3 regions of the Paenibacillus sp. GCM10027630 genome follow, and region 1 is predicted to be linked to each of the others. Evidence: riboswitches for the same ligand, from Rfam matches in the RefSeq annotation. Region 1 holds a riboswitch; each other region holds the start of a gene.
The links. A riboswitch is a leader RNA that binds a small molecule or an ion and turns the genes downstream of it on or off. The one in region 1 is predicted to bind cyclic di-AMP.
Positions count from the first base shown of each region.

Region 2: it holds a riboswitch for cyclic di-AMP, as region 1 does, so the genes downstream of both, ACFQ0C_RS09850 (APC family permease) here and ACFQ0C_RS24135 (C40 family peptidase) in region 1, are expected to answer to the same signal.
Region 3: it holds a riboswitch for cyclic di-AMP, as region 1 does, so the genes downstream of both, ACFQ0C_RS02780 (CAP domain-containing protein) here and ACFQ0C_RS24135 (C40 family peptidase) in region 1, are expected to answer to the same signal.

Region 1 covers NZ_JBHTGY010000050.1:24,847-35,679, reverse strand. The annotation lists gene ACFQ0C_RS24140 (cryptochrome/photolyase family protein) at 123-1,514, opposite strand; gene ACFQ0C_RS24135 (C40 family peptidase) at 1,666-2,151, opposite strand; cyclic di-AMP (ydaO/yuaA leader) riboswitch at 2,156-2,295, opposite strand; gene ACFQ0C_RS24130 (hypothetical protein) at 2,675-3,490, opposite strand; gene ACFQ0C_RS24125 (M1 family metallopeptidase) at 3,503-5,683, opposite strand; gene ACFQ0C_RS24120 (YwhD family protein) at 5,804-6,319, shown strand; gene ACFQ0C_RS24115 (SanA/YdcF family protein) at 6,458-7,126, opposite strand; gene ACFQ0C_RS24110 (hypothetical protein) at 7,272-7,793, opposite strand; gene ACFQ0C_RS24105 (dienelactone hydrolase family protein) at 8,138-8,959, opposite strand; gene ACFQ0C_RS24100 (transglycosylase domain-containing protein) at 9,046-10,833, opposite strand, start outside.
Region 2 covers NZ_JBHTGY010000018.1:21,792-32,624, reverse strand. The annotation lists gene ACFQ0C_RS09880 (ABC transporter permease) at 1-84, shown strand, start outside; gene ACFQ0C_RS09875 (carbohydrate ABC transporter permease) at 101-982, shown strand; gene ACFQ0C_RS09870 (hypothetical protein) at 1,174-1,713, shown strand; gene ACFQ0C_RS09865 (DUF2975 domain-containing protein) at 1,888-2,370, shown strand; gene ACFQ0C_RS09860 (helix-turn-helix domain-containing protein) at 2,381-2,599, shown strand; gene ACFQ0C_RS09855 (lipase family protein) at 2,740-3,516, opposite strand; cyclic di-AMP (ydaO/yuaA leader) riboswitch at 4,390-4,571, shown strand; partial or broken gene ACFQ0C_RS09850 (APC family permease) at 4,676-6,510, shown strand; gene ACFQ0C_RS09845 (hypothetical protein) at 6,812-7,177, shown strand; gene ACFQ0C_RS09840 (LysE family translocator) at 7,567-8,199, shown strand; gene ACFQ0C_RS09835 (aminoacyl-tRNA deacylase) at 8,398-8,844, shown strand; gene ACFQ0C_RS09830 (ankyrin repeat domain-containing protein) at 9,303-10,553, shown strand.
Region 3 covers NZ_JBHTGY010000003.1:71,394-82,226, reverse strand. The annotation lists gene ACFQ0C_RS02800 (ABC transporter substrate-binding protein) at 1-899, shown strand, start outside; gene ACFQ0C_RS02795 (cache domain-containing sensor histidine kinase) at 976-2,799, shown strand; gene ACFQ0C_RS02790 (response regulator transcription factor) at 2,792-4,411, shown strand; gene ACFQ0C_RS02785 (alpha/beta hydrolase family protein) at 4,416-5,462, shown strand; gene ACFQ0C_RS02780 (CAP domain-containing protein) at 5,572-6,225, opposite strand; cyclic di-AMP (ydaO/yuaA leader) riboswitch at 6,233-6,366, opposite strand; gene ACFQ0C_RS02775 (alpha/beta hydrolase family protein) at 6,815-7,861, shown strand; gene ACFQ0C_RS02770 (hypothetical protein) at 8,219-8,977, shown strand; gene ACFQ0C_RS02765 (hypothetical protein) at 9,613-10,833, opposite strand, start outside.

The DNA.
Region 1 (10,833 bases):
GATATTATATCGACATGGTTCGACATTTTTTTTATGCCTTATTGAAAAATAATAGAAAAAACTATTTTAAAAATAATAAACCAGTAAATTAACTAGGTAAATATACCTAATATTTGAAAAAATCATGAAAATATACGCTTATTTGCTTCGTAAAATCTTTGATACACTTCGATAGCACGAGCTCTTGATAATTTCAAGTCAACAATTGATCCCGGACGTGGTTTGTGAATTTCTTTATCCGACAGATTCGCCAATTCAGGCAGCCATTGCCGAATATAGGTCGCTTCAGGGTCGTGTGTTTCCGATTGGGTGACCGGATTCATGATGCGAAAGTAGGGAGCCGCGTCAAATCCTAGAGAAGCGCACCATAGCCAGCCGCCGCGGTTAAGCGTATTATCATAATCGCTAAGCTTGAAGCGAAAATACTGCTCGCCGTAAGGAAAGGGGCAGAGCAGATTTTTGGTCAAAAACATGGCGGTAATCATTCGCAGCCGATTAGGCATCCAGCCTGTTGTGTTCAATTCTGTCATGGCAGCGTCAATGACAGGAATGCCGGTGCGCGCCTCACACCAGGCTTGGAAGTGACGTTGGTCGAGCGTTGAGAGATCGTAACGCTTCTCATAGCAATAGAAGTCCGGATCAAGACGGGCTTGGTAGAGGTAGAAGTCGCGCCAAGCCAGCTGGCGCAGCCAAGTTTCCCGCTGCTCGTGCTCGAGCAGCATCTCGTACACGCCGCGCACGGAGAGCGCGCCGACATTGACGTGCCGGCTGAGCCGGCTCGTGGCGTCCTGCGCGTAGCGGTCGCGCCCTGCGGCGTAGCCGGGCAGCCGCTCCGCGAGGAAGCCGCTCAGCACGCGCAGCGGATGGGCTGCCACAGCGGCGCCCGGCCCGCCTGCGTGCGCGATTGTCGCGGCATGGCCGCTAAGCGCTGCCGCAAGCTCAGGCGGCAGCGAATGCGCCGCAGCTGCGCCGGGCGCGAGCTCCGCTGCGGCAAGCTCGCGCAAGTGCACGGGCGATGCCGGTCGGTAGAAGCGGAGCAGATACTCGCTCCACTTCCGGTAGAACGGCGTGAATACCTTGTACGGCTCGCTGCGTCCTGTCCAGCGCTGGAAATCGCGCAGGTTCGCGAGCGCCAGCTCGTCGAACGATGTAACGGCTACCCCGGCAGCCTGCGCCACTTCCCGCAGCTGCTGATCACGTTGCGTCGCATAAGGAGTGTGGTCCTCGTGAAACACGAGCTCCTCCACAGGATGCGACTGCATAAGCCCGCGCAGAACTTCCGCGGGATTGCCGTAGAGCATGTGCAGCTGACGTCCGGCTGCGCGGTATAGCTCCTGCAGCCGCGCTGCGTGCTGCAGGAAATTGATTCCGCTGTGCTCGCGGTAGCGATCCTGCTGCAGAAGGTGCGGATCGAGGATGAGCACATGCAGGCTTGGTTTGCGTCGAGCGAGTATATAATCGAAGGCGGGCAGGTCGTTTACCCGCAGATCCTTACGGTGAAGAAAAAGAATCATCCAAATACCTCCAATTGTGATTCGCCGTGCAACCGGTGAGGTAATAAAGCGTATATAAAGAAAGAAAGCCCTGCAGGCTTGTCCAACGCGAGGGCGTTGGTGCAAGCACTGAGGACTTCAATGAAAAGAAATCGTTCATGATTGTTCTAGATCAGTTGTCGGTCATCACATCTGCATATTGCTCATCTGATAAAATGCGTTTAGCCGTAACGTAGGTTTTCACATAATAAGCTTCGCTGAGCTTATTGATGGAAATACCTTTGCCAGTAGCGGAATGATAGAACTTTCCGTCTCCTACATAGACACCTACGTGAGAAATTCCGCTGACGCCTTTATTTACCTTGTTTTCTGTGTCAAAGAACACAAGATCGCCTGCCCGAAGCTCATCTTGACTCACTGTGGTACCGAGAGCTGCCTGTGATTTGGATTGATGCGGCAGACTGATGCCAAGCTTATCGAAGACGAATGCGGTGTAGCCGGAGCAATCAAAGCCTTTTTTAGTAGTGCCGCCACTTTTATACGGCGAACCAAGTCCATCATTAACGGCTTGACTCATAGGTGTTTCGGCGGAGGCGCTCCCAACTTGAATCGTAAAAAATAGAGCTAAAGACATGGCAATACCAAAAAACTTCTTCAAAAAGATGTTCCCCTTCCGGTGCCTACGAGGTTAGCTTGAGGGTTCGGTTGAAGGTTCCCTATGATCACTATGAAGCGAGATCAATTCACCCAAGATTGGATCCCCCGTTTTCCGTTTGGAGCGGAAATTCGGCATTATGTATTATTTTCTTGCTCTGAATACTAAAATTCGATTAAAAATAAAAAAATCCTCCTTTAGTCACAAAATGTTCACAATTAAAAGGGCGAAACCTGAAACATTACATGAAAATTCGATAAAGGCTTATTTTTGGCGGCTTCCAACGAATGAAAGCGTCATCTTTTTATAGTTCCACTCCATATCAGGTATGCATATTCGACAAAATCTTTTTTTTATTTACAAAAATAACCTAAAGCTGAAGTTGTTTTCCTTCGACAGACGCGCGTAAAAGGAAAATATTAGGACATAAGACACTGGTTGAATAGCCTATTTATTACATCGTATAAATGGACGCAAAAAAGGACTTAAACTGCCGTTGAGGCAGCCTAAGTCCTTCTTTTTTCTTTTATTCTTCGTTGGCGTTCCATAACGCATACTGTGAGGTGATCGCCCACATTTTGCAAAACATGTGAATGAAGCGGTAGGCCTGCACCCCTGCTACAGCTGCAAAACCAGCCCATATCATCGCCGACGTCATCACTGCAGCGGATATCGCAACTGTAATCAGCAGTAAGGTGAAGGCTAGCAGAAGCACCGGTAATGTATTACGAAGCAGTAGCCGAAGCGAATGTGCCGATGATTTTCCGTTCAGCTTGCCGAATTGTACATACATGAATGCCGTTTGCAGCAGGAACAAATACAGCAGGTATCCGCCTATGAGTGGAAGTATACTCCAAGCTAGAGATTCTAGGGTGAGATGTTTGTTGTAGCCATCTAAGACCTTTGGTACTAATAGATAGAGTGGAGCCGCGCTTAGCAATATCTGCAATATATACAGCCCTAGAAACGGAAGGCCAAGCTTCTGTATTCCTTGAACGAATCGATAGCCTGCATTCATCTCTGTATGCTCTACTGAGTAGTAAATCCCGGCGTTTAAAAGCGGACTAAGCAGCATGCGTGCAGCAAGCAGTGCGCATCCCCACCATAAGTAGTATTGAATGAGGTCGGTTTTCATGATTTGAAACTGCCCCTCGACCCAGAATAGCTGAACCGCTTCCCGAGACAGGTCATTGCCTGGATAGCGGTGGAGGAGAGGAACAACAACAGAGCGGATCATGCTGTATAGGACAAGTCCCCAGATCAGATTGTAGATAAACAGCGCGCATACAGCAAAAGGCTGATGCCATGCCATTGTCCAGCCTGTTTTCATCGTTTTCAACATGGATTGCACACCTCACCAAGCGACCCAACTGAATAGGGTCTCCATTAATTTGACGACGCCTAAATTCCAACGAGCGGTTAGCTTGCTATCGACGTTAGTTTTCAAAAAGCTGTTTATCCGTTTGTTCTCCAGTATGATAGTATGCTGTGGATCAATGGCGACCCAGTCCAGCTGAGCCGGATGGTTTAATTTAAATTGGACGTCACTGTCTATACCATCCCATACTTTGTCGATTTGGGAGCCGTCAGCAAAATGAAAACGAATAGGGATGTTGTGATAAGTACCCCCAAGCTTTTGGATTTGTACTGTATTTTCATAAACCATTTGACCATCCCGAATAACCTTCTTGGATTTGATCCCAGCCACGGAATAATCAACCATAAATCCGCCATAAACGTACTGCTTGAAAAATTCATCCCAGCTTCTTTTCGTCGTACTTTCAAGCACAGCTTGAAAATCAGAGGTTGTGGGATGCTTGAACTTCCATTTCTGGAAATACGCACGCATGACACGGTCCATCGTAGCACTGCCTATTTGCGACTCAATAGATTCCAAAACCAGCTTGGCACGCGTGTACACATTTTCTGCGTATTTTCCATGGCCACTGTAATTCCAAGAGTTTTGTTTAAGCGCCTCTGGATCTGTGATATAGCTCGACTCAACCGTTAGATTCGGCTTCACGCCATATTCGAGCTCCATTAATTTATCCTCGGTGTATGAAGTGAACCCTTCGTCTAGCCAAGCTTCCTCGAATTCGTTGCTGGCGACCATCCCATACCAGAACTGATGGCCAATTTCGTGAACGATAACTCGCTCCAGCTCTAAATCCGGTTCTTTGTCTCCCGCACCCCAGCCGGTAATCAGTGTAGGATACTCCATGCCACCGGCGCCATTTCCGTTTTCTGGAGGGACAACGATGGATAGCGTGGCGTAAGGGTAGCTGCCGTACCACTGGGAGTAACGAGCGAGTGCCTTTTTGGCGGCCGTCATATAGCGGGTTTTCAATTGCTCATGTTTGGGGTCGAGATACAGCTTAATCTTAACTCCCGGTAGATTTGGAGTCGCATAGGGTTCTTCATAATAAATGAAGTTAGGAGATGCAGCCCAAGCGAAATCATGTACATCATCGGAGTAAAAAGCATATGTTTTTGTTTTGCCGTCATCGGCAGGCGGCTTGATCGGAAATCCGGTGGCTGCAACGATATAGCTGGAAGGGACTTTGATGCGAACGTCATAAATACCGAAGTCTGCGTAAAACTCGGAGTTGCCGTGGTACTGGTGCAGGTTCCAGCCCTCTGATGTTCTTCCGCGTGAGCCTGCTGGCTCGTACACTGCAACCTTGGGAAACCACTGACCGGCCATCACGAAGTCATCCGCATAGCCCATTCGTGCAAAAACCGCGGGGAGCTTGACCGAAAATACGTAATCAAGAGTTACGCTATCGCCGGAATTGACAGCCTTAGGCAATTTTATCTTCATTAATGTACGGTCATCTTTATTACCGTCGTCTGGCTGCACATACTCGATGCGGGAAAGCAGTTCTTCTCCATCCAGCGTCTTGATGCTCGAAATGTCCATGCCTCCTCTGTTGTTGGACGTGCTCTTATCATCCCGGAGCCTGCCTCCGGATTCTTTCATGAAGGTCGTTTTTGGAGAATTAAAAGCATTGGGGTACAAATGGAAATAAATTTCTTGAACAGGCAATTTTCCGGGATTTTTCCAAGTTAACGATGAAGTACCCGTGAGCATCTTTCCTTGTGCATCCAACTCCACATTCATGTGGTACTCTACAATCCGATTGCTCAGAGGTTTGGGTGCCGGCTTCTCCAAAGGCTTGGCCGGGAGTCCGGGTGGGGCAGGCGGTTGTCCAGCTGAAGAGGATGGTTCGTTAGCATTTGCCATAGTGGGCCTTGCTTCTGGTTGGAGGCCTAAAGAAGAACCGTCGGCCTTGGATAAGTCCAGCTGGAATTGCTGGAAGTTTGGTGCTCCTTTGGTGGATCGGGATGCCAGCGCTGCAGGTTTTACGATCATAGAGCTGAGAGGGCTGCTGTCCGCTTTCAGGTTGGTAGTGGAGGGAGCAGGCTGGTTGTCATAACCGTAAGGTAGGAGGGCTTGGCTTATCCAAGATGCTCCACAGGCCAGTACAATAAGAAAACACCATTGTGCAGTTCGATTGCCGAGTTGTTTTTTCATCTCATTTTCACCCCGTTGACAAGCATCTAAAGCATGTATATGTTTGCAAATCGAGGATTATTAGCTAAAATAGTAAAGAACGATAAAACTTTATTTCAAAAAAATTGGATGGTGCCATCGATGGATATAAATAAGGATCAACCTACGGATAAACCGAAGAAACTGAACGCGCTTAATATTGTAAGCGGGAAGGTAGAGCATCGCGGATTTGGCGCGGGCTCGATCGACTTGAGCCAGTTGTCCAGTGTCATTGTGGATGGAGATGAAGCCTACCTAGATATGGGGGCAATCCATGCGAAGAGCAAGGTCGAGAAGGGGATTAAATTCTCTACCAATAAAGAAGATGTGCCGAATGGACATCCTTACTGGATCGTATGGGTGGCAGCCGACCGTAATGAGGCGGGTATGTATTATGCAGGCGTAACCTCATGCGAGATGCTAGTTGATTCCGAAGCTAGACGGGGCTGGAAAATTCTTGCCGATCATGTTAACCGATTAGATTATGCGCTTAAGCGGCGCTTCATGCTGGACAATTTGGGTGACCGTGAAAAGGCTGCGCTTAAGAAGCTGTTGATGGAACATAACCCTGATATGTGGAATAATTCGGGGGATGTTTTGAAGGAAGCTTTGGCTTAACACCAAAATTATGAAGATTATGTGACGCTCATTGTGCTTTTCTGGGAACTGGATGTATACTAATGCCTAGTATATGCGACATATACTAGGACAGCAAAAAGGCAGACCCTGGTCTGCCTTTTTGTGTTTAATATATAGTTATCGATCTGCAGTTAGTCTTCCATCACTTGTAATAGGTATGGGATCCCCTAGGTAGGTCGGCTTCGGCTTAAGCAGGTGAAGATAGGCGAAATCTTTATTCCTGGCAAGCACCTCCCTGGCCTGATTATAGGCCATCTTGGCATATACCTGTTTATCTGAGGCGACACCATACGCATCCAAGCCCATTTGACGAGCCGCATATACAGCACGCATAAGATGATATTGCTGAGTCACGATCAGTATTTTTTGCGTTTTAAAAATATCTCTGGCCCGATAAATGCTCTCATAGGTACTAAAGCCGGCATGATCCATAAAAATATGCTCGGACAAAACATTGTGCTGCTCAAGAAAACTCCTCATGGCATTTACTTCATCATAATCAATTTTTCCGTGATCTCCACTGACGATAAATGTGTCAGATTTACCGGCATCCTGCAGCTCTAATGCGACCTTCAAGCGATCGCTCAGTATTTCCGATACGCTCCCATTCGGATAAACCCTGGCTCCCAGAACCAGAATAGCATCGGCTTTGGGGGCTTCCTCCAAATTAACGATGTACTTTGAGGCTTCTGACTTAACATGAGCATCGATTCCGAATACGACCAGAAATGGCGCTGCAAGAATAAAAATGAGTGCAAGAAGCTTCCTTTTATTAGCTTTGAGCATAGTTGGTTCCTTTCAGCGAAATGGTTTCAAAAGCCGGCTTATCTTTATTGAACGATTTTTTGTAGCCGGAAGTTGCTGATTATGCGTGATAGGAAGAAGAAAATTTCATTTGTCTCTAACCCTCGGCTTCAGATAAATCAATATATTATAGTAGGGCAAGCAATTTGGCGCTTAAGTAAGCAGGCAAGGGCTCGGCCAACAGCAAATGCAGAGCATTCCGGTCAGCTTGGTGTTGCTTCAGGTATGCAAAGAGCTTATCGGACTTGGCTATACGGTTCATTAGAGCGTAAGAAACGGCCCACACCTCGGGACTTCCCATAAGAATACCTTGCCATTCAAAAGATGGGACCGTTGGTAAGCGGCAAATTCCATTTTCACTATGAATGGCGAACTGGCCGATCATATCGATGGGAAGCTGTTGGTCGGCTACTTGAATCCGATAGCTGCTGGCAAAAGGGTGGTCGCCGCTGGACGATTGTGTCCAGGACCAACCTTGGAGGGCAGCGGTAACATCATCCAATGGAGCATCTGTAGTCAGGTCCCAATCGTGGACTTGATCGATAAGGCCTAAGCTGTACAGCAGGCCGCTACCGCCGGATGCGTAACGGATTCCGGCTTCATCCAGCTGTTTCGTCAATAGCCGGACTGTTTCCAATGGCAGCGTCAATCGTCTCACCTCATTTTGATTAAACTAGATTTTCTCTCATTTTACCAAAAATGCAATTTGTTTTTCACTTTTCTTATAAAGAAAGGGACCTTCCCGTTTGTCAGTAGACTCTTTGGGCGGTCCCTTCCACTCTATTTAATCCATCATTTCTTATTCTTATCTTTATAGCCACTATCCCCTTAACTCAGTGAGTCAGATAACCACCCTGACCAACCGAGCAGTTCCAATTACCTCAGCAAATCCGAATTTACTGCAAAATTATTTTATTCGTTTACTGAGGCAAGGGGATAGTGTCCATAAGTGTTCGAATTGCGAATTGCTGTTCTGCTGCTTATTGTTTGTTACTATACCAGATGCTCCCGCAGGAAATTAAATGTACGAGCAAAGGCATCCTGAGCCGCCTCAGGTCGATATGAAGCACGTGTGTCATTGGCGAAGGCATGTGGAGCACCCTCATAGATGCGGTGCTCAAACGGTTTGCCATGTAGTTCCATGGCCGCTGCGAAGGCAGGCACCTGATCGGTGATACGCGTATCGAGCTCGCCGAAAATACCGAGCATAGGGCATTGCACCTGCGGAACTTGCTCCGCTTGCGGCAGGTTGCCGTAGAACACTACCGCGGCGCCTAGCTCCGTGTCGCGGACGGCTAACTGTGCGGCTAACATGCCGCCCAGGCAAAAGCCTACCGCGCCCACGGCACGTGGCCGCGAACCGCCCGCACGTCCGCGCAGGTAGCCTGCGCTTGCAGCGAGCAGCTCAAGATACGCCGGCGCCTGTGAGCCTGCGGAGAAGATTGCCTCAAGGGTCTCGCCTATGGCTTGACCCTCAGAGTCCGGAAGCTCGCTTAGCGCTTTGCCGCGTGCTTCCGGATCACGCCATGCTGCCGGCGGAATCGTATCGAGAAACCGCTTCGCGGTTGCGACTCGATCCTCCTGCAGCGCGGGCGCCTTAACGCCGTCCCGATGGAACAGGTCCGGTGCAAATGCTACGTATCCGGCCTTCGCGAATCGGATCGTTACATCCTGGATATGGGCGTCAACGCCCCATATCTCTTGGATAACGATGACCGCGGGCTTCTCAGCCGCGGTCGGGCCCTCTGGCAGCACTAGAAATCCTGAGTACTGCCCGTCTTCGCCAAACTTCACCCATTCATTTTGCAAACCCATGCTCCACCCACACTCCTTACCAGATATTGGACCTTGTCCTCTAGCCTAAGCATATGCGAGTCCGGGCGGGATTTCAACTAATGTTATTACTCATTCCACCAACGCTTCAAATCTTCCCACCATGTTCCATTGCCCTTAGGCTTATCCGTCTTGCCTGTATCCTTTTTCACGGGCTGCTCGGTACAATATTCGGTCGGCTCTGTACCTTCCACGAACGCCTCCATCCGTGAATTTGGGCAGCCTTCGTTGGCAAGCTTGCCTGTTGCTGGATCAATATACACGCTTACGACTCCTTCAGGAACCGCGAACAGCTTAGGCGGTACCGACTCTAGCGCTCGCTCTGTAAACTCGGCAAAAATCGGTGCAGCCAAATGGGATTCAATCGTACTGATATTACGATCCTTGTCGTACCCGACCCAAACAGCAGTGGACAGCTCAGGTGTGTAACCTACCAGCCAAGCATCCGTATTGGTTGTACCGGTTTTTCCTGCCACAGGGCGTTTCAGCACATTGGAGACCCGGTTACCGGTTCCTCCCTGTTCGAATACGCTCTCCATCAGTTGAGTCATTACGTAGGTGTAGGGTGCTTCGATAACCTTTTCCATTACCGGTTTTGATTCGTATAGGGGTCGACCACGGCTATCCTCAATGCGCACGATAGCAGTCGGTTCTACACGTATCCCTTGATTGGCAAATATACCGAACGCTGATGCCATCTCAAACGGACTAATGGGGAAAGTCCCCAGTGCCAAAGAAGGGAGAGGCTTCATAGGACTCTTGATACCCATTTTTTGAGCCGTAGCAATGACATTCTCAGCGCCAACCTCAAGCAGGGTATGTACAGCAAAAATATTATCCGATTTTGCAATAGCTTGTCTCAGATCGATCGTATTGTAATAAGTGTTGCCGAAATTTCCAGGGGTGTAGCTCTGCCTTCCGTTGTCATAGGTGAAGGTTGTCGGCTCACTTTTAAATTGTGTAATTGGCGTGTATTGTTTCTGCTGCAACGCTGTGACATACACGATCGGCTTGAAGGAGGAGCCTGGTTGACGGCTGTCTGCAAATACCCGGTTAAATTGGTTTTCGCCATAATCACGCCCGCCTACCATTGCCTTTATGTAGCCGTTCCGTGGATCAATAGCGATGAGTGCGGCTTGCATTTCCGTAAATTTGCTCAGCTGGTCCGTAACTACTTCTTCGGCAACCTTTTGAGCATTAATGTCCAGTGTTGTATAAATTTTCAGTCCTTGCTCTTCGAATTGGTCCTCACTAATGCCAAGCTGCCCGATGGCGATGCTTCGTACATAGTCACGGAAATATCCTCCGATAGCGGGCTTCTTCTTCTCTAAAGGCAGTATCGTAAGCTTCTCTTTTGAAGCTTTATCCGCTTCCTGCTGAGTTATAGAGCCTGAGACGACCATGGTTTGCAAAACGGTACCCTGTCGTTCTTTCGCATTCTTAGCGTCATAGTAAGGGGAGTAGTAACGCGGTCCTTTAGGAATTCCGGCGAGCATCGCGCTCTCGGCCAAGCTCAGCTCCTTGGCGTCCTTACCAAAGAACAGCTTGGCCGCCGCTTGAATACCGTAAGTGGAGTGGCCATAATAAATTTGGTTTAAATACTCCTCAAGAATTTGATCCTTGCTCATCTGCAGTTCCATCTGAACAGCGTAGTAAGTTTCTTTTAACTTCCGCGTCCAGGTCCGCTCATGCGATAAATATAGATTGCGGGCGAGCTGCTGCGTGATCGTTCCGGCTCCCTGCACTTTAGACATGTGCTGAAGATTGACAACAGCGGCTCTAACAATTCCGCGCATATCAAATCCGTAGTGATGATAAAAATTGCGATCTTCAATGGCCAGCGTGGCTTGGATCAA
Region 2 (10,833 bases), on a different contig from region 1:
ATGTTCAAGGGCATCGTAGGCTTGGTGCTAGTGATGGCTTCCAATTACATAGTTAAAAAAATGGGACACGAGGGCATCTATTAGGAGAGGGGAGCAAGACATGAGTTTGGTAAGCTCTAAAAGAATGACGGTATTCGATTACGTCAATTATTCGCTGTTGGTACTGATCTCTATCGTATGTGTGTTTCCGTTCATTTACGTGTTCAGCGTCTCCTTTACAGATCCTAAAGTGTATATCCCGCTAAAATTTTATATGTTTCCGGAGCAATGGTCGCTTGCGGCGTATAAATACATTTTATCGACCAACAGCTTCCTGAATGCCTTGAAAAGCACGGTGTTCGTAACCTTTATCGGAACGGCACTTAGTGTAGTTACTTCTTTCACATTCGCTTATGCATTGACTAAGAAAACGATGCCGGGACGTTCGGTGATGCTGAGCGCGGTTGTATTTACTTTGGTATTCCAAGCAGGTATTCTACCAAGCTATATTTTAGTAAAATCGCTTGGCTTGCTCAACTCCTATTGGTCGCTGATTTGGCCAAGCTTAACAAGCGCCTGGAGCTTAATAGTGATTAAAAGCTTTCTCGAATCTCTGCCCTCGGAGCTGGAGGATTCCGCACGTATGGACGGGTGCTCGGACATGGGGGTGTTCCTGAGAATCATTATTCCTTTGTCTATGCCGGCCATTGCGGCGTTCACGCTATTTTTCGCTGTGTCTTATTGGAACACGTATTTCAACGCGCTTATTTATATATCCGATTCTAAGAAATGGACGCTGCAGGTTTTGGTCAAAACACTGGTAATCGATTCGGACTCAACGGGAGTCGGTCAAGCGGGAGCCAGCGGAGATGATCGTATAGTGCCTCAGGAAACGATCCGAATGGCTTCCATCATGCTCGCCATGGCGCCGATTTTGGCCGTATATCCGTTTCTTCAGAAGCATTTTGCTAAAGGCGTCATGCTTGGCTCTATTAAGGGATAAGGAGGAAATGTGAGTTACTTCTCTAATGAAGCAGCTGTGCCAATGACCGGCAGCTGGTACAGTGAGAAGATATAATAAGCAGAAGCACTCCATCGTGGGTGCTTTTTTATTGGCATTTCAGCAACCTTCCTTGATGCTCAACGTCTAATCATAATAAAATGGTCATAAAGAAATGGGAGAGGTTGTGAAATGTGAATAGATTTATTGTTATTGTTTTTATCGCATTAGTTTTCATGATTTCTGCGTGTTCTAATCCTAATTCGCAATTACCTAAGGGATCAATAACTAAAGTGAATGGAAAATCTACTAACGAGATTGTAAACAATCAAGATAGTTTGGCATTGTTGAATATTGTGTTACCTAAAGATTGGAAGCTTGATAAAAGTGAAAATGTTGTATATAAATTTTTAGATGAAAATGGCGAGAATAGAGGAACAGTTAGTGCAATTAACTACATGGATAACTTTAATTTTCTAACCCAAATGCCTAATCATAGTAGCGTAACTAATAATGAATATATTGATCTGCCTTTGGGTAAATCTGGATTAATTACATTAGATTCCGACAATGGTACTGCTGCCTCAGGTAGTGCAGGAACACATGATACTTATTATGCATCTTTACCTATAAAAGGAAAGGCTATTTATATGTTAAACTTCACAAAAAATGATAAGGAGCCTGAAACTAAAAGTCAATTTATAGAGATATTAAATAAGTTAAGTTTAAAGTAATCATTTTAAAGTAAGAGCATTTCTTCGTAATGAGAAATGCTTTTATTTTTTTGCTTAAAATAAAAAGGATATTCCATTAACAATAACAATTTAATAAATAACGATATTAATTTATTGTAAAACAATATATTTTCTGTTAAAGTCATTTTATATTAAATTAGCGAGGTGCTCTTAATGAAACGGGGAACAACACTCTTTTTGAAGATGGCTGTTATTTTTATTGGAATCCCAATTCTTGCTTTTTGCATATTTTTAGTGCCTAAGATCGGGAATTTTGCTGGAGAATTGTACCCAGATATCGCTTACATGAAATCTCTCGTTTTAATCGATATGTACGCGGCAGCGATACCTTTTTACTTTGCTCTGTATCAAGCTTTTAAACTTTTGAGCTATATTGATAAGAACCAAGCGTTCTCGGAATTATCTGTAAGGGCTTTAAAGAATATAAAATACTGTGCCATCACAATCAGTACCTTGTACCTGCTAGGTATGCCACTCTACTATCTCATGGGGAAGAGAGTTGACCCTCCAAGTTTCATTCCAATGGGATTGATCATTATTTTCGCCTCTATGGTGATCGCCGTTTTTGCTGCTGTTCTTCAAAGACTTTTACAAGAAGCTATTAATATAAAATCAGAAAATGATTTAACGATCTGAGGTGAATAACATGGCGATTATCATCAATATTGATGTGATGTTAGCAAAGCGAAAAATGAGCGTAACGGAGCTTGCGGAGAGGGTTGGAATTACTATGGCGAATCTTTCCATTCTGAAAAATGGGAAAGCAAAAGCTGTTCGTTTTTCAACATTAGAAGCGATATGTAAGACTTTGGATTGTCAGCCAGGCGATATTTTGGAATACAAAAGTGACAAAGACACTCAATAAAACAGACAACGAACGGGACACGAGAGTTCAGGGAGTTAGGAGGGCCGCCTCCGGAAGGGCTAACAGCTTCAGGAACGACCAGGCGAGCTCCCTGTTCTAGTAATAATGTGTAGTCGGGTGACAAGAACATCGGTTTGGAGTTATGGACACAACCCGGGATTGCCCGTGCACAGCAGCTGCGCATAAGTGGGATCCTGCAGCGAAAGCTCGGTGAAGTAGTTGGCAATTTCGTGATTGGCGGCGACAGAGCCCTTTTGGAAAGGCAGCTCACGGCTTTTTTTGGCGTGTAAGTAGGTGTAGGTTTGGCCTGTTTTCGGAGATTTATAGAGAATAGGCGGCAGCTGCGGAACGAGATCGAACGGGTTGTGAATTCGATGCCGGTCGAATATTTGGTTGAAGGTGCTGGAAAATTCAGCGTTCCCCACACGAGGTGAAGCATACGTATAAACGATAGGATCGCTGAAGCCGCTATTCACTGCGGTGTCAACGGCGCATAGATGGGCAAGCGCACCGCCAAGGCTATGCCCTGTAATATAAAGCGGCTTATGACGGGAAAGAGTCTGTAAGGCTGACAAGACGGGTTGCCGAGCCGATTCATAAATCCCGAGAAACCCCTGGTGCACGGAGCCGCTGTTCTTCACATAGGGAAACGCGTTCTGTCTGGCGATTGCATCGGATATCCAGTCCGATTTGGTATTCGTTCCACGAAACACCAGGACGATCCGGTCAGCTGCCTCGGCGATAAAGCCGAACGGTTCTTTTCTGCCTGTAAATGAAGCGGCTTCAAATTCCGTAACCAACTGATAACGACGCGGCAGAACAAATGTTCCATCGGCGCTTTCAAACTGTTGATAGCTTTGGCTGCAAAGTGCGGACAATAAAATGGCGGTCTGGATATCAAACAGATTCTTGCTCATAGATCTCCCTCTTCTGCTCACACATGTTTTATGTATGTATATGAAAATGATGGGCTTACGTCCACGGGCATATGCCTAACTTATTCAAGCCAGACCACGCTACCCGTCCCCTCAGCTCCAGAGGAGGAATTTATTTAACAACCCGAACTGATTATTGTCGACCATAATTAAACGTCGTTCACGTATTCCGATTTTTTGCCCCAGTAGTAGCCAGAAAAAAGTACTCATCGTCATAATAATGCCCCCGAACTGCAATACGAGCATCACCATAAAATAGCCGAACACGCTATATGTTTATGCAACATTAAAAACGCCGAGGCCCGTATCAATTACTATACTGACGGCGGTAAAGAGACATTGTCTTGCTTCGCGTTCTATAAACAAGTGGATTTTGGGGAAATTTAACTCCAATTGATCGTATCAAAAGTAAAAGTGTAGCTCACTTAACTAACGGAAAACGAGAGAGCAATGGACGTACTTAGGAAGCTACTTCTTCCTTCAGTACGTCCATTTATATTTGAGAGCTATGAGTCTGTTCTCCCTCAAATAAGTTGTCGAAATCCCAAAGAAGCAGATGATTTGTTTTTCTTCACTAACACAACATTGGATATTATCAAGGATTTAAAAAAACTATCGGGCCTGCGTTCGACAATTGTAGAACTTGAGTAAATAGTTAACCTTTTTATTAAAAGATTTATGATAGTTGAAGAAAGAACGCGATAAAGTGAGCTTATAGAACCTTGAACACCAAGTAATCGCTTACATGTGATAAATACAAGATAATCCACCTTTTTCAATCCATATTTAAATTTTACAGTCACTGACAAAAGGAGTAGTATTCATTCTTGTATCTATAACTAAATACAGTTTCCAATTCTAATATCGCTGAGTTTTCAGTAAATGAAAAGCGGGGGAACCAAACAGGTGTAGGGATGCCAGTTGTAAAAACTGTTGTCTGCTCACTTGGGGTGAATCCAAGGATTATTAATCCTGGTAGGGCGACTCTCAACGCCCGAATCCGACAGCTAACTTCGTAAGCGTAAATGGAGAGTGGAGGGTGAAGCTTCTGATCCTAGTGACCACAGGGCTGCATGCACCTGTGTTTTTTGTTGTTTACAATTATCAATCTTAAAGAAAGAGCCCGGGAATTGGGTGTGAAATGGTGGTGAACACGAGTGTTATCTGCTCTAAGAGATTTTTAATTGGCCGACCGTTAAAATCAAATGAATTAGGGGAACAAAAACTTAATAAAACTAAGGCTTTAGCCATCCTTTCTTCAGATGCCTTATCTTCAGTTGCTTATGGCCCAGAGCAAATATTATTAGTCTTAGTAACCGTTAGTGCCGTAGCATTTTGGTATTCCATGCCAATTGCCTTTGGAGTATTAATTCTGTTATTAGCTCTTATTTTATCTTACCGGCAAATTATTTTCGCTTATCCTCACGGTGGTGGGGAGTATGTGGTATCGAAGGAAAATCTGGGTATATATCCTGGGCTGATCGCCGGAGGCTCCTTGTTGGTAGACTACATCTTAACGGTAGCAGTAAGTGTGTCTGCCGGCACGGATGCTATTACGTCTGCATTTCCTAGTTTACATGCTCATAATGTAGTCATTGCTAGTATATTTGTCTTGTTTATTACAATCTTGAACTTAAGAGGCGTAACGGAGTCTGCTTCTATATTAGCCTATCCGGTTTATTTATTTGTTTTAGCTTTATTTATTCTAATTAGCGTGGGTATTTACAACATCCTCACGGGACATGTTTCACCTGCTTTACATACACCAATCGGTACACCAGTGGTTGGAATTAGCTTGTTTCTACTTCTAAGAGCTTTTGCCTCAGGTAGTTCTGCTTTAACAGGAGTTGAGGCCATCTCGAATGCCATTCCGAACTTTAAAAACCCTGCTCCTAATAATGCTGCTAAAACGTTAATTGCGATGGGTACTTTATTGGCTTTGTTATTTTCCGGAATTGTATACTTGGCTTATTATTATGGAATTTCTCCGAGATCCGAGGTAACAGTTGTCTCCCAAATAGCAGAACAGACGTTCGGAAGGAACTTTATGTACTTCTTCATTCAAGGAACAACGGCATTGATCTTAATCCTTGCTGCTAATACCGGGTATTCTGCTTTCCCCTTACTTGCCGTGAATCTTGCAAAAGATAAGTTTATACCTAGAATGTTCACGGTTCGAGGGGACCGGCTGGGATACTCCAATGGGATCATTATTCTTGGGATTCTTTCAATCGTCTTAATTATTGTTTTTGAAGGACGGACGGAACAACTCATCCCGCTTTATGCTGTAGGTGTGTTTATCCCATTTACCCTCTCCCAAACAGGAATGGTTGTAAAATGGATTCGTGAAAGACCAAAAGGCTGGGTTGCCAAACTCATTATTAACACAACAGGTGCTGGGATCAGCTTTATCGTCACCATGATGTTCTTTTTAACCAAGTTCTCACAGGTTTGGTCTGTATTAGTTTTCTTGCCTTTAATCATTTATCTCTTTCATCGAATTAGAAAGCATTATGAAGCAGTTAGCGACCAATTGAGACTTACAACCTGTGAGCCTGCTGTGCCGATTGAGGGAAATGTAATCATTCTTCCTGTGGCGGGAGTTACTCATGTGGTGGAGTACTCATTAAACTATGCAAAATCCCTTTCACCCCACCAGATTATTGCAGTGTACGTCCCGTTTGAAAGAGAGGATGAAGCGGCGTTTGAAGAAAAGTGGAACAAGTGGCAACCTGATGTGAGACTGGTGACACTCCACTCTCCTTACAGAAGTATTATCCAGCCACTGACCAAGTTTATTGATACCGTTCAACGCAAAGCGAATGAGTCGAGCTATCAGGTTACGGTTATTATTCCGCAATTTATTCCTAAAAAAGGCTGGCATAATATCCTGCATCCAGTTTACTGATTCGTACACACTTGCTATATCGGAGAGATGTAATTGTAACTACTGTACCGTATCATTTAAAGAAATAGAATCAACTAAGTCATCTGAAATTATAAATCCATCTCAATCTGATAGAAAAATGACACAAATGTGCCTACATAACATATGGAAGAAAAGCTTGAGGAATCAGGCTTTTTATTTTTTATGAAGGGAGATTTGAAAATGCACAAATCTCCCTTCATTGTCGACTAGTGACACAAATCCTGTATTTACTTCAACATAGATTTGGTTAAAGGTGGATTGTGATAACGGAGATCGCTAGCCGCCCTATTCGAGGTATGACAATTCATCAAACAAATAATACAGAAACTAAGAAAGGACAGTACTAACATGGAAAATGTATTAAATGTAGATAAATTTGAATCAATAAAATCTTTACAATCGACAATTAGTAAACTCGAGAATGCCTTGTCCCAGATGACTCAAAATGGCGCAAATACTAGCCTAGTAAAGAAACGACTCAAAGCTGTTTCCATCGGCTTAGCCATGCTAGAAAACGTTTGGAATCAAAGACCCCATTATTACACACAGGAAGATTTAGCAGAAGCTCGCAATGTTATTACTGGTTTATTTCCATCCATTGAAAACAGTTATGCTAAGTCAAAGGTTGGTAGTCCCCAAAGAACGCTTTTAGAAAGAAGAATTAAAGCGTTGGAACTAACTGTCCAAGCGATTGACGATCTTTCCACTAAATAACTCATATTGTAAACGAAGCGTTAGAAGAAACCTTTTTTAACAAAAACTAACTGAAGCCTTTTTTAAATTGATTCTGGAGTTGTTAAGCCACTCAATTCACGGAGAACGATAGTTCAATAAACAACCACGACGCGGCTGCCGGCATAGATTGGCAGCCGCGTTGTGGTAACGGGCAGTTATGTGGCAAAGAAACTCAAAAAAAGATTTGTATAAAAATTCAATGTTGCGTATATTTATGATACGTAGGTACGAAAGGAATCGGCCGTGTTAAAGTGGTGACGATTATCGGAATGAAAAAAGCACTGAAGGAAATGTTCTGTCATGTTGAGATTCTTCCCCATATTGTTTAAGGCCACTTCTACGGCCTAGCCTGAGAGGAGTAATGTACTTTGGTAACTTCCGGTACTTTGATTGCTTTTGCAGTAGTTTCGCTCGGCATGGTTTGTTCTCCGGGTCCTAACATGATTTATCTGATTTCTCGTTCCATTTTGCAAGGACGCGTAGCGGGGGTGATTTCGCTTCTAGGCGTTATTCTTGGGTTCTTGATTTACATTGTAGCAACCATGTTCGGTCTTTCAGCTCTCTTCCTAACCGTCCCCTTTCTTTACGTATTAGTAAAATGGGCGGGGGCCATCTACTTGCTTTGGCTTGCTTGGAAAGCAGTCAAACCGGGAGCCGTTCCGATTTTTGCGCCTAAGCAAAGTCTTTCCATTGATCCTCCGAAAAAGCTGTTTTTAATGGGATTGATGACAAATCTGCTAAACCCCAAAATTGCTCTTTTATATGTATCACTATTGCCTCAATTTGTGGATCCTACCCGTGGTTCGGTGCTGCTCCAAAGCGCAGCTTTAGGTCTGACACAAATTACCGTCAGTTTTACGGTAAACCTGCTTATTGTTCTTACGGCTAGTAGAATTGCCGATTGGTTCGGCACACGCCCAACGTGGCTGAGGCTGCAACGCTGGTTGATGGCAAGTGTGTTAACAGGACTTGCTGCTCGTCTCGTTTTTGAGCGCAAATAGCGAATCATTCGCTAAGCTAACGGGACACGATATCGCGGCGATAGAACCGATCCATCGCTTATTTTCTTCGTTGCCGTGGTTCTACACTAACTGGTAGGAAAGTGTAATCAAGCTTGTACCATAAAAAGGAAATCGACTATTGCTTACGAATAGTTTTGTATGAAAGTAGCCAAATTTCAGTATGAAAGAGGGAAGTATATGGAGGAACTAATATCCATTTTAAATAACGAGCAAATTGAATATGAGATCATTGAACATAGCATACCAATTAACACAGCACAGGAAGGTGCAGATTATTTTGGTATTCAGCTTGGACAAACTGCCCCAACACTCATACTGAAGACCGATAAAGGTTATTATTCGTTGATAATTTCTGGAGATTATGGTCGAGTGGAATGTGATTCGTTGAAAGAGATATTAGAAATTCAAGAAATCAAATTGGCAAAGCCTAAAGAAGTAGAACAAGTAACTGGCTGTAGGATTGGTAATGTGCCATTAATAAATCCAAGTATCCCAACAATTTTAGATAGAGAGTTATATCGATTTCCTTTTGTTTACGGTGGTACAGGGTTATCGCAAACGACTTTGAAGATTCAACCACAAGATATAGAAAAATTAAATAATGTAGTTGGTTACTTAAGGTAAAGAAGATGAGTTTGATGAAAGGATTTATCGCTAAATGGAGATATTGCTTTGATTAAGAGGTTTTGAGCTTTTTGATAAGACAACTGGCTATTATATCTCTCATCAAGTAGTGAAACCCAAGTCTGTAGGAATATATGAAAATTTGATTAGTCCAAAAAGGTATAGAATTAAGATTTACAACAAAGTTATATCCACTTAGAGATGCGATACGCAGAAGCTGCATTGTAGCAGCTCTTTTTTTGATTCCATTTAAGTAAAATAGCTAATTTCCACTTTTTAAAAATGTCATAATTTGCTATGTAGTGGAAATTTTCATACTTTATTTTATTGGAGCGTTATTATGTGTTTAACTTTAAAAACACGACAACAAGGTATCATTTATAAAACTACCTATCTACAAGAAACAAAGTTTGGAAATTTTAGTATAACTAAATGAGATCTAAAGGGGGTAGTACGCATTGAAAAAATTAGTGATTGGAATGATTTTGGGTGCCGGTTTGACCCTATCAACGGTTGTATATGCATCAGATACGATACAAGCTATCAAGTTTCAAGTTAGCTTTTTATTTAATGGTGTCTCTAAACAGGTAGATAGTGAATACACAGTTTTGAACTATAACGGGCATGCTTATGTGCCCATTCGGTTCGTTGCTGAAAGCATGAGAGGGCAAGTCGAGTACGACGAGACGAAGCAGCAAATATCGATTAAGTATGGGACACCGACCGAGCAGAAACAAACAAGAGTCGAAATGACGGCTCTCCAATTATTTGATGTAGCTGGACATGGCGATTTAATAGAAACAAAGAAATACGTAGATGCTATAGCTTCAGAGGATCTTAACCCTATTTTTCTCCAAATTCTAAAAATTGCTCATATGTTTCAAGGGAAGCCGCACGTTGCCGATTTAGTTGATCTATTAATTCAGAAGAAAGTTGACCTCAATATGGTAGATGAATCAAATGGGTATACGCCACTGCATTATGCAGCGGAACGAGCCATTGATTTAACGGGAAATCTATTGGATGCCAAAGCCAACGTAAATGTTAGTGCCAATGGAATGACCCCGCTCATGCAAGTAGCAAGCAAAAAAAAACTAGGGTTAGTCAACAAGATGCTTGCTATGGGAGCGGATCCGAATCTAGGTGGAGGGGCTCTGCTTTCAGCGCTTCATCCTTTCGCTCATTCGGGATTAACCGATGAGAGCGTAGAAATTGTAAAGTCGCTACTCGCGAACAAAGCTGATGTGCATGCTGCTGGTTTTGAGGGGGAAACGCCGCTGTTAGCGGCTGTAGATATGAGCATGCCGCAAAATCTGCAAATTGTGAGGATACTGATCGAGCACGGGGCAGACCCTAATCAGAAGCCCAAAAGTAATTGGAACGGTACCACTCCATTAATGAGAGCAGTCAATCCTTTCGGATATGACACCCTCCAAGGTGTCTACGAAATGACCGAGTTGTTGATAGATGCGAAGGCGGATGTCAATGCAGTAGATGAGAAAGGGAATACGCCGCTCTCCTATGCGGTTGATTTTAATCAACATGCTCTAGCAAGCAATGAAGAGGTGACTAAGGTGATTCAATTGTTGTTGAAAAAAGGCGCTAATAAGGAAATGAAAGACAATAGTGGCCTCACACCGCTCGATAAAGCGAAGGAAATTGTAGATGAGAAGAAAAGATCCGAAATTCTAAAACTCTTAGAGAAGTAAATGAAGTGGAAACGAGCAAGGATTCTAAATATAGAGGAGGGGCATGCTGGAGTGACATCATGTCTCTTTTGTTTGTCGTTTTTTTTGATTCTGCTAGGTGTCATTTATACATATGTCTCATAAATACCCTAGTAATTTCGTTGTTGTATTTCAATGTAAGAGGACAAGTACGTATATCTATAGAAATCCACGTGCTGCGCGGTTTTATTATTTTATGAATGTAAGTTCTTGTCCCGCAAGAAAAGAACTTACATCCTTTACCGATACTGGGCAAAGAACA
Region 3 (10,833 bases), on a different contig from region 1:
AATATTACGCTATACCTGGAAAATACAGTGCAAAGCTGGTACTGTTGAATAAAGAATATTTGGATGCTGCCGGACTTCCCGTACCAACGGATTGGACCTGGGATGATTACATGGATTATGCCAGGAAGCTGACTAAAGGCGAGGGTGTTAAAAAAATATATGGGGGACATTTTCATAATACTTTGTTGAATCCCGTGCTCTCGAATCAAGCGCTGGAAAACGGGATGTATAGAAAAGACGGAACGCCGAATCTGGATAACGCTCGAACAAAAAAATCATTGGAAATGATGTGGAAAGCGCAGCAAATCGATAAAACGGCTATGCCGTATGCAGATATCATCGCGCAAAAGCTGGATAGCCGGGCCGCTTATATGAAAGGCAATATCGCTATGGTATTTGACGGGTCCTGGCTGGTAAAGGAATCCGGAGGCACGGCACAGCTGCCGGCAACCTTCAAAACGGTATACGCTCCATATCCGAAGTTTTCCAAGGATGATCCGAGCGGATTAACGGGAGTTAATGGAGATTTCATCGCCGTATCCTCCAAGTCTAAGCATAAGGAAGAAGCCTATAAGGTGGCAAGGTATTTATCGACGGAAGGGTTGGTTCTTCAAGGCAAGGAGTTTCCGGCATGGAAGAAAGCGGATAAATCCAAGCTTGTAGATACGGTCATGAGTAATGTGGCGCAACCGCAATTTATGGATAAGGAATCGCTCCTGCACGTATTGAATACATTCAAGTTTGCAGAGCTGGATATGCCTCCGTCATATAGTGCGGAAGCCTCGAAAGCATTCAATGCTGAAACGGAAAAGTTTTTACTTGGCGTCCAGGACCTCAATACAACGATTTCCAAAGGGACCGAAGCATTGAACAAAATAGTGTCGGCAAACAAAAAGTAATGAAACTTAAAGTATAGGGGTCAAGGAGAAGATATCTCCTCGATCCTTTTCTTAACAACGGAAAAGAAGTGAGTTTATGAACGGAAGGGCACACATCTTTAACATCAAATCATTTAGGCAAAAGCTGCTCGTTTCCTCGATTCTATGTTTGATTGTTCCAATGGTTATCGCTGTGCTTATATCCAACTATGCCACCAAGGATGTGCTTAAGGAACAAGCGGTAGCTAATATGGAGCAATCTCTGCACACTATGGATATTTATATTACGAATCTGATCAGCAATATGATATACACCACGAATGTCATTCAGTTTGATAATGAGGTTACTGCTATTTTGAATGACAGGATTCCGGATAAGGGCTCTACAGCTCAATTTTTTCATATAAAGAAGATGAACGAGAAGTTCGCCAATGTGGAGACGGCTGCAAGCAATCCTGTTTATTTGGCCGTCATAGATACAGCGGGAACCGCTTACTCCAATTATTCCGAATTTCAAGATTACGATCCGTTGAATTTCACTCGTCTAGACTGGTTTCAGCGATTGGAAAATTTGGATGCATTGGATACCTATTGGGTTGGAACACAGGCTAACTATATTGCTTCAAGTGCGCGTAAAAGTCCGTATCTGATTACGGTGGCCCGTACGATCCGAAATTCCTCTATCACAAGCGGGTATATTATCGCCAGTATGTTCGAAACGGATATACATAATATTTTTCAGAATTACAACAGTACGCAGGAGATTATGCTGGTGAACAGCAGTGGAGCTGTGCTCTCGCACACAAACCCTGCCCAAATCGGTACGACGTTTCCCTACATGAAACGCAATGGGGTGGGGATCGGAGGCAATGAGAACGAGAATCCGGTCATCGTTAAAGATCAGAACAAAGATTTTTTGCTGGTCACACATAAGCTGCCGTTCTCGGATTGGTATTTAGTAAGCTTGTCGCCTTATAAAGAAGCGATCGATAAAATCAGCCGTGTCCATCAAAATGTTTTACTGCTGACTATTACGTGTTTTGGCTTGTTTTTGGTTATATTGCTCTACCTTATGAATCAATGGACCAAGCCGATCAAGCTGTTGGGTAAGGTAGCTGCCAAGGTACGATCAGGCAATTTATCCATCAGATCAAATATAACGACTAAAGATGAGATTGGAGAATTTGCCCATTCATTCGATTATATGCTCGACCGTATACAGCAAATGATTGGGCAGATTACTTTGGAGCAGACGGGGAAGCGGGCAGCAGAGCTTGAGATGCTGCAGGCACAGGTGAACCCTCACTTCTTGTTCAATATTATTAATTCCGTTCGGATGAAAATATGGATGAAGGGCGATTTGGAAAATGCTGAATTGCTCGGTTCTTTATCTGCGTTTCTTCGAATGACCATCAATCGCAATAATGAGTATATTTCTTTGCACGAAGAGCTGGAGCTGATCTCTAACTACGTGTTGCTGGTCAACTTTAGGCATAAGGAGCCGATTGTATTGGAGCTTAACCCTGCTTCGGAGACATTATTGGAAGAAGTCCCGCGATTCTCCATTCAACCTTTTGTAGAAAATGCCATCATTCACGGATTGAAGCATAAGGGAGGAAGCGTTCGAATCTCCAGCCGGAAGGACGCCAATGGATTGGCTGTTATTGTGGAGGACAACGGAGAGGGAATGAAGCAGGAGATGTTGGATGAGCTGCGAAAGAAATTATTTTCCGGAAATACGGATGCGGAGGAAAGCAGCTTTAACTATTCAGGAATAGGGTTAAAAAATGCTTATGAACGCCTACAGTTAATATACGGTTACGACAGCACGCTATCGATTGAAAGCGAGGAGGGTGTGGGTACTAAGATCCACATTTACATTCCAAAGGGGCGCCGCAGGGAGGAGCAATCAGATGTATAAAGTTATGTTGGTCGATGATGATTACCCTGTTCTGGAATATTTGTCACAAGTTATCCCTTGGAATGAGCTGGATCTGCAGTTGTATGGTATGTATGAAAATCCCCTTGAAGCGCTTGAGCATGCAAAGTCGGAAATGCCCGACATTCTGATTACAGACATCGGCATGCCGCAAATATCGGGAATCGAGCTGATCCGGCAGCTAAAAGCATTAAATGGAGAGCTTTGTACGATAATCCTTTCTTGTTATAACGACTTTCAGTATGCTCAGCAGGCGGTAAAGCTTAATGTGCAGGATTATGTGTTGAAGGAGAGCATAACACCGGATACGATTGCTTTCCAATTGCGGCAGCTTTGCGGACGTTTGGATGAGCTGAGCGAGAATCGGAAGCAGAGACATCAATTGGAGCATATTGTAAATGACAACAAGGCGGAGCTGAAGCAGAAATTTTTACTGGGTACTTTGAATAACCCGATATGGCATTTGGAAGAGTGGCTGAATGTAATCAAGCAGTATGGTATTGATTTTGACGCAAACCCTTATATGCTTGTGCTCTACACCATCGAACGGCATACGCAAACGAAGAAGAATTTGAATATGTCCGACGATATGCTGCTCTACGCACTGGAAAATGTGATGGACGAAGTACTCGGGCCGGTGAAGGGATCGGTCAGCTTTCGTTATAGCATCAAGTCAGGATTTATGCTCATCCCTTGCCGTCTGACTTTGAAGGAGAATGGCTACAGCTTGGTCTACGATACAATCAAAAAAGTTCAGGAATCACTGAATAAATATTTGAGGGTCGAAGCTTCTTTTTATGTAGGTGATCGATGCAGCCATCCGATGGAGCTCAAGGCTAACCTATTGAAGCTTTTACATACATGGGATCATCGGTTTTATTTGCCTGAGGGGTTTATTGGTGCGATCACGGAAGAAGAATTTACGAAGGCTGATTTATTTACCTACTTTTTGCAAGCGTTGGAGGAAATGAAGCAGCTTATTTTGCATGAAGATGCCCAAGGCTTGGAGGAGGCGGCTGCGAGATGGATGTCCTTTGTGGAAAAAGAGCGCTTTCCTCCCGAAATGATAAAAGAATGGGTTTTGAAGCTTCTACTGGACATGCGGGTCAAATTCAAATCGCTGCAAAAGTTCCAAACCAATTACTCTGTTGAGGTTCTCCACAGTACGATGAGCGAAATTGAACATACGAATCAATTGCAAAGCTGGATGCTTGTGCATCTGCATGAAATGCTTGAGCAAATGGGCACTATTTTCAAACAATCCAAGCGCGGAGAAATCAGTAAAGCTCAGAGATATGTAGAGGAGCATCTGCATCAAAAAATAACGTTAGAGGAGGTGGCTGATTACCTGCATTTGAATTCATCCTACTTCAGCAGGTTGTATAAAAAGGAAACCGGGTTGACTTTTATCGAATATGTAATCCAAACCAAGATGAATAAGGCTAAAGAGCTGTTGGATAACACGGACAAAACAGTGGAAGAAATCTCTTATCTGTTAGGCTACGATAATAAGCGTTATTTTATCCAGCTGTTTAAAAATGAAATGGGTGTGCCGCCCTTGGCCTACAGCGGGGCAATGAAACAAGGAGGGTAAACGAATGATTTATTTTGACGAAAAGAAGTATATCCAGACGGTACTGGAGAAAACTAAACGTGAATTCGATTATCGTAATGCATTGGATACAGGAGACTGGCAGGATTGGCAGCAGTCTTTTCGCAGCAGGCTGGCTGAAATTACAGGCTTTGATCGCATAAGGCGACAGTCAATTGACGTACCTTTGTCGCCGCGAATAACGGAGACCATTGAGTTCCCGGAATATACGCGGGAGAAGATCTATATAACAAGCGAAACAGGTATAGAGGTGCCGTTCTATCTTTTGCTGCCGCACTATGGGGTCAAGCCGGTGCCATTGACTATATGTGCACACGGACATGGGAGGCGCGGCAAGGAAGATTACGCTGGAAACTTCGAGACTCCAGAGGATCGGGAACAGGCTATTCTTCAGGATCGAAACTTGGCGGAGCAGGCAGTTTTGCAGGGATATGCCGCTATTGTACCGGAAGTACGGGGGTTCTGGGAGATGGCCCGTCAAGAGGACATGGATGAAGGGAAAAGCAAGTCTTGCGATGATATGCAGAGAATATCGCTATTGTTAGGCCGTTCCTTAATTGGTGAACGGGTTCATGATTTCAGCAGAGTGCTGGATTACGCAGCAAGTCGTTCGGAGCTTGACATGGAGAAGGTCATGATAACAGGTAATTCAAGCGGCGGTGCTGTATGTGTATTCGCAGCGGCCTTGGATGAGCGTATTAGTCTGGTAGCTCCGGGCTGCTACTTTTGTACGTTCGAGCATTCGATTGTATCTGTTCATCATTGTATCTGTAATGCCGTTCCGGGCATGATGCAAGTCGGGGAAATGTATGATGTGGTAGGCTTGATTGCTCCGCGTCCAGTGCTAATGATCAATGGAGAGACAGATCCGCTATTTCCCATTGAAGGGGTGCATATTTCCTTCCAGCATGTACAAAATATATACGGACAATTCGGCTCTGCTGATCGATGCGAGCTGTTTGTTGGAGACGGCGGGCACCGTTATTTTAAAAATCGTGTATGGGATTTTGTAAGAGAGCAATGGGGACTTTAATTGAATGCTTTCAGGCATTCTTACCTCTCCTGCATTTGCAATAAAAGCAAAAGACTGCCGGTAATTCCCGGCAGTCTGGGGAGACTTGTCCTATGGACAGTCTGATTGTTTAATTTGCGATAAATTCCTGTACCCATTCACCATTATAATAAGCTACTCCGATTTTGGTATAGTTCGGGCTTAAAATATTTTGTCGGTGACCTGGGCTGTTCATCCAGGAATTCATAACCTCCTGTGGTGTCCGTTGACCCATAGCGATGTTTTCACCGGCGTACGAATATTTAATGCCGTATGATTTCATCATGTCGAATGGAGATCCATAGGTTGGGGAAGTATGATCAAAGTAATGATTATTGTACATATCCTTTGCTTTGGCGAGCGCCATTGACGACAGGGAGCTGTCGCTTGTTAACGCCTTAACGCCTGCTTTGGCACGTTCCTGGTTCACTAAGGTAACTACTTGGCTAGCATAATCGGACACGGTTGCAGTTGTACCAGCTCCTGGTTGTTGAACAGTTGAACCGCTGCCGGCAGTTGTTCCTGTTCCAGGAATATTCAATATCAGTCCAGGCCAAATAATATTCGGGTTGGCCACCTGAGGATTAGCTTTTATCAGGGAGGTTAAGCTAACACCTTGTTTCTGGGAAATCAGCCACATAGTATCATTTCCTGTTACCTGGTAAGGAGCAGCTGAAACAACTCCAGCCCCAATCAAAGTACCTAGTGCAAGCGCACCTGTCAATACGGATTTCTTGAAACGCATTTAAATCATCCTCTCTTTTTTGTGCCTGCGGAGTTAGCTGACGGATTAGGGTCAAAGAGCAATCACCCTGCCACGAAAGTGGCTTCACCCCGAAGAATGGGTTCCCCCGCGCTTCATAAGAAGCTTTGGCCTTTGATTTATTTCTCAATAAGAACAGGCAAAGTTTAGCAACTTAGCGTCCCTTTTGAGGTTGTTTCATTTTATCACGGGTATTTGCTGAGGTCATTGCACAATGTTTTCCAAAAAATACGTAGAATATATAAGTTTATTTGAGGATAAAAGATCATAGAGGGTCATGATTGAGATGAACGAAATGATATGAATAGCCCGGTAAGGTCCGTCCGCGAGACGTCCCAAACCGGGCTTAGATTGTATTATTGACTCAATTATATAAATAAGTTTCATTCCCACTATGAATAAGCGGCCGCCATAATCGAAGCTGCGGTAGAACAATCCGTACGTACCCTTGTTTATAGACAAAATATTGACTTGGAACAATGGCGAGATTGGGTTATGTTATAAGGAACATACTATGACTTTTAACACTTAATATGCGAGTACAATGCGATGCGGGAGGGTGAGAGGATTAATGGTGTGGAATCCGGATAATTATCTGAAGTATTTGTATGACAGCATTAGCCCGGTAGAAAGATTCCAGGCGAATTCAGAACAGGAATGGAGCGAGTGGAGGAATCGTTTACGAGAACGATTCGTTGAGCTTCTTGGTGGTTTCCCGGCTGAGGCTGCTGATCTTGAACCGGTTGTTCTCGAATCAGTGGACTGTGGAACCTACATCCGTAAGCGTATGCAGATTCAGACCTACGCACATCTTCATATGCCTTTTTTCGTGCTGATCCCTAAGTCGACTCAGCACGAGGGCAAGCTTGGGGCTGTTATTGCATGCCATGGCCACGGTTACGGCAGCAAGGATATTGTAGGCCTGAACTCGGATGGCACAGTTAAAACGACAGATCTCGGTTATCAGAAGAACTTCGCTGTTGAGCTGGTCCAACGGGGATTTATAACTGTTGCTCCAGAGTTATTCGGGTTTGGAGACCGGAAGCTGGCTGAGGATAACCTGGAATCGAACTCCTGCAAGCGTTTGTCCGCCTTTCTGTTGGCAATGGGACAGACGATGGCTGGATATCGCGTGTATGAAACGCTGCGCCTCATAGACTACTTGTACACTCGCGAGGATGTAGACGTGAAGCGCATTGGTTGCATGGGCATTTCGGGCGGCGGGATGGTTTGTTCATTCGCAGCTGCCCTTGATGACCGGATTTCCGCTGCCGTTGTAAGCGGCTATGCTAACACGTTCCAATCGAGCATTCTGGCTATGCACCATTGTATTGACAACTACGTCCCCGGTCTGTCATTAACCGCGGAACTGCCGGATCTGCTCAGTTTGATCTCTCCCAAGCCATTGCTGCTTGAAGCGGGAATGAGTGATCCGATTTTTCCCGTTCACGCAACACGGGAAGCGCACGAGCAGCTAAAAAAGGTTTACGAGTTATTGGGAGCAAGCGAGCAATTGGAATTGAGCTTGTTTGAGGGGACGCATGAGATATCCGGGAAACATGCCTATGATTGGTTGAACAGGGTATTGGCTTCAAAAGCAGCTGACAGCTTTAGTTGAAGCGTTACGGCACTTCTTAAGTTCATACTTCGAAGCCTTGAATCTAGATATTTCAAAAAAATCTTTAAGCAGCAGTATGCCGCAGCTTGCCTTATAGGCAGGCTGTTTCCTTATTCATAGAGGTTCCCGAGAATAGTAAACGAGGTTTTATTTAAATATATCTAAAATGTGACAATATTCCTTTTAATGCGTGTTTTTCTGCCTTTTTATGAGTTTCTATGACTTTAGTCACATGATTATTACTTGTGGAATCGATAAAATATGGGGTATGCAAGTTAAGGAGCCCTAGAGAGAGATAAGGTATAGGAATTCAGCTTTACAGTTTTATTTATATTACAATTGAAAGTGGGAGAGAAAATGAAAAAGAAAATGTTGAATTATTTATTTGCTTCAGTAGTTGTCCTTTTATCATTGTTTGGAGTTTCATCAGCAGCATTGGCTGCTCCTGCATTGGATTTTGTAGTAACTGCAGTTGGTTATGATAATGGAGTTTTGAAAGCTAGCGGTACTTTTGCTAACACTGGGGACAAAAACATCGAAACAGTAAATAAAGTGGATGTTAAAATTATTCTTTTTAATGCTGAGGGAGAAAGCAAAGAAGTTGCTCATCAGTATTTCTCTAACTTGAAAGTACATATCAAACCAGGTGAGACAGCAGAATATACACTTGAATTTACAGATGTACCAGAATATGTGGATGCTACAGCGTGGAGTGCAGAGGAAGGCGATTGGGAATTTACATATTTTGAAGATGCAGCTCCTGAAGCGGCACCAGCCCCTGAAGCAGCAGCAGCTCCTGCAGCTGAAGCAGCACTTGATTTTGTAGTTACAAGCCTTGGCTATGACAACGGTACTTTAAAAGCCGGTGGGGTTTTCAAAAATATTGGTGGCAAAAACATCGATACTGTAAACAAAGTTGATGTGAAAATTTCTTTATTCAATGATGCTGGTGAAGGTAAACAAGTTGCAGATCAATATTTCAGCAACTTGAAGGTGAACTTGAAACCAGGAGAAGAGATCGAGTACACGCTTGAATTCACTGGAGTACCGGAATATACGGATGCAACTAAATGGAGTGCAGAAGAAGGCGATTGGGAATTTACTTATTTCGAGTAAATTCTGGCTTAAATTCATAGCTGATCCAGCTTAATCACATTATTTGTGGTTAAGCTTTTTTTTAATTTATAAGAAAGTTTAATGCACCCCATGATCAAGGGGGATGATTATAGGGATAGCAGCTATGAGCTCTGGAGGATTTTGTACGGAACGGAAAGTTCCGCTATTCCACCTGCCGCCGTCAATCTGGGGCAATAGCGGAAGCGGGAATTCCGTTATGTTGGCCGAATTGGAGCATTTATGTACAAATCAGAGCAATAACGGAACGGGCTGTTCCTTTATCACTCTGATTTTTGGACTTTTCAGGTGATAAAGGAACAATTACTTCCGTATTACGCTTCACTCCCGTGGATGCAGTACCGACGTGTTGTTTAGGATTATGTATGTGCAGGGATCTCTGCACTAAAAGTATAGAAGCTAACCGTACATGGAACATCAGCAGAGGAGTTCATTGCTATCATTTTCTTGTGTTTCAACTTAAAGTGAGCAAAAGAACCGTCAAACTCCCACTTTTAAAGTGGGGTTGAGGGTTCTTTTTCGATCCTATATGTATGGGTTGGTACTTTTTGAGTTACCGAAGGCATCAGGCTCGTCAACTCTCCATTCGTTTCTTGCCGAAGGTAAGATGGAAACATTCATTTTAAGTTAACGGATGCTCTGTCTTTCAAGCTTAGCGCGATGATTCTCGCCCCAGCATTTTGCCAATTGTATAACGTACGTTCCGGCACATTAGTGCGGAACCATTCCAAAGCTGCTCTTGACGGGGCATCCAAATGCTCTGCCGAATAACGCAAGCTATAAGGTTTAATGCCTACAATGTAGGGGAAATAGAGTACGTTGAAATGTCTCCATTCATCGGTAGTGCCGAATTCCTCATCTCCGTGCGGCTTTAATTGCCTGATGATTTCCAACAGTACCGACTTTAATTCGATAGCCCGCTCAAGCACCTCATTGTTTGCACCACGCTCCTGCAGCCGCTTGTCTATCCATTTCAATTGCGTCAACGGGTTCGATGCTAATCGCTGGAAATCGCCAATATGGCTTAAAGCTCGCCGCGTGAAACGATACAAGTCCTCCTCATTCATCTCCTCGGGAGCTGCTTCCTCGTCCACACGAACTTGAATGCTTTCCTCGAGCCTTAACCGCGAACGCGCTTGGCGCAGCTTGGGGAAAGTTACAAATGCGATGTTGTCCAGCATGGCCCGAATCGGATATACAAATACCTGGAATGCGATGGAGATGGCGATACTGATCATGAGCAAAGCAACCATCGTATAATTGAAGCCAGTACCCCACTTAATGATCAGGGCCACCTGTCCGGAAAACAGCAGCGTAAAAAAGACGGAATAATCAAATGAACGGAAAAAATCGGGTAGCCAGGATTCCCCCTGGCCCTTAATTTCAGTTATCATGATGCAGAATGCAAACAGCAGCAGTCCCACGCCATTTCCTGCATAACCCCACAGCTTCCATGAACCATCCTGTAAGATAAATGTCATAATTGTTACACAAGCATACAAAATAAGCGGCAGGTATAATAAAATGCGATGGATTCCCGATACTTTGATACCGTAATAAATGGCTCCCCATAAAGAAAGTGCAAGGATGAGGAGGAGAGTGGTGCATAAAATTGCTTGGTAAGAGATTGCATACCATTGCGAATTTTTAACGCATATCAGCCAAATACAACTGAATAAAGCCAGTACCAAAACCGCGTATTTCCATAGGGGCCATAATACATTGTGCTTACCTTCCTGATCGGAAGTATAAGAAATCATAATACCCAGCCACAATATCAAGGGCAGAAATAAGGAAATGTCTTGAACCTTTAACAAAACGATGCTTTGAAATGCCTC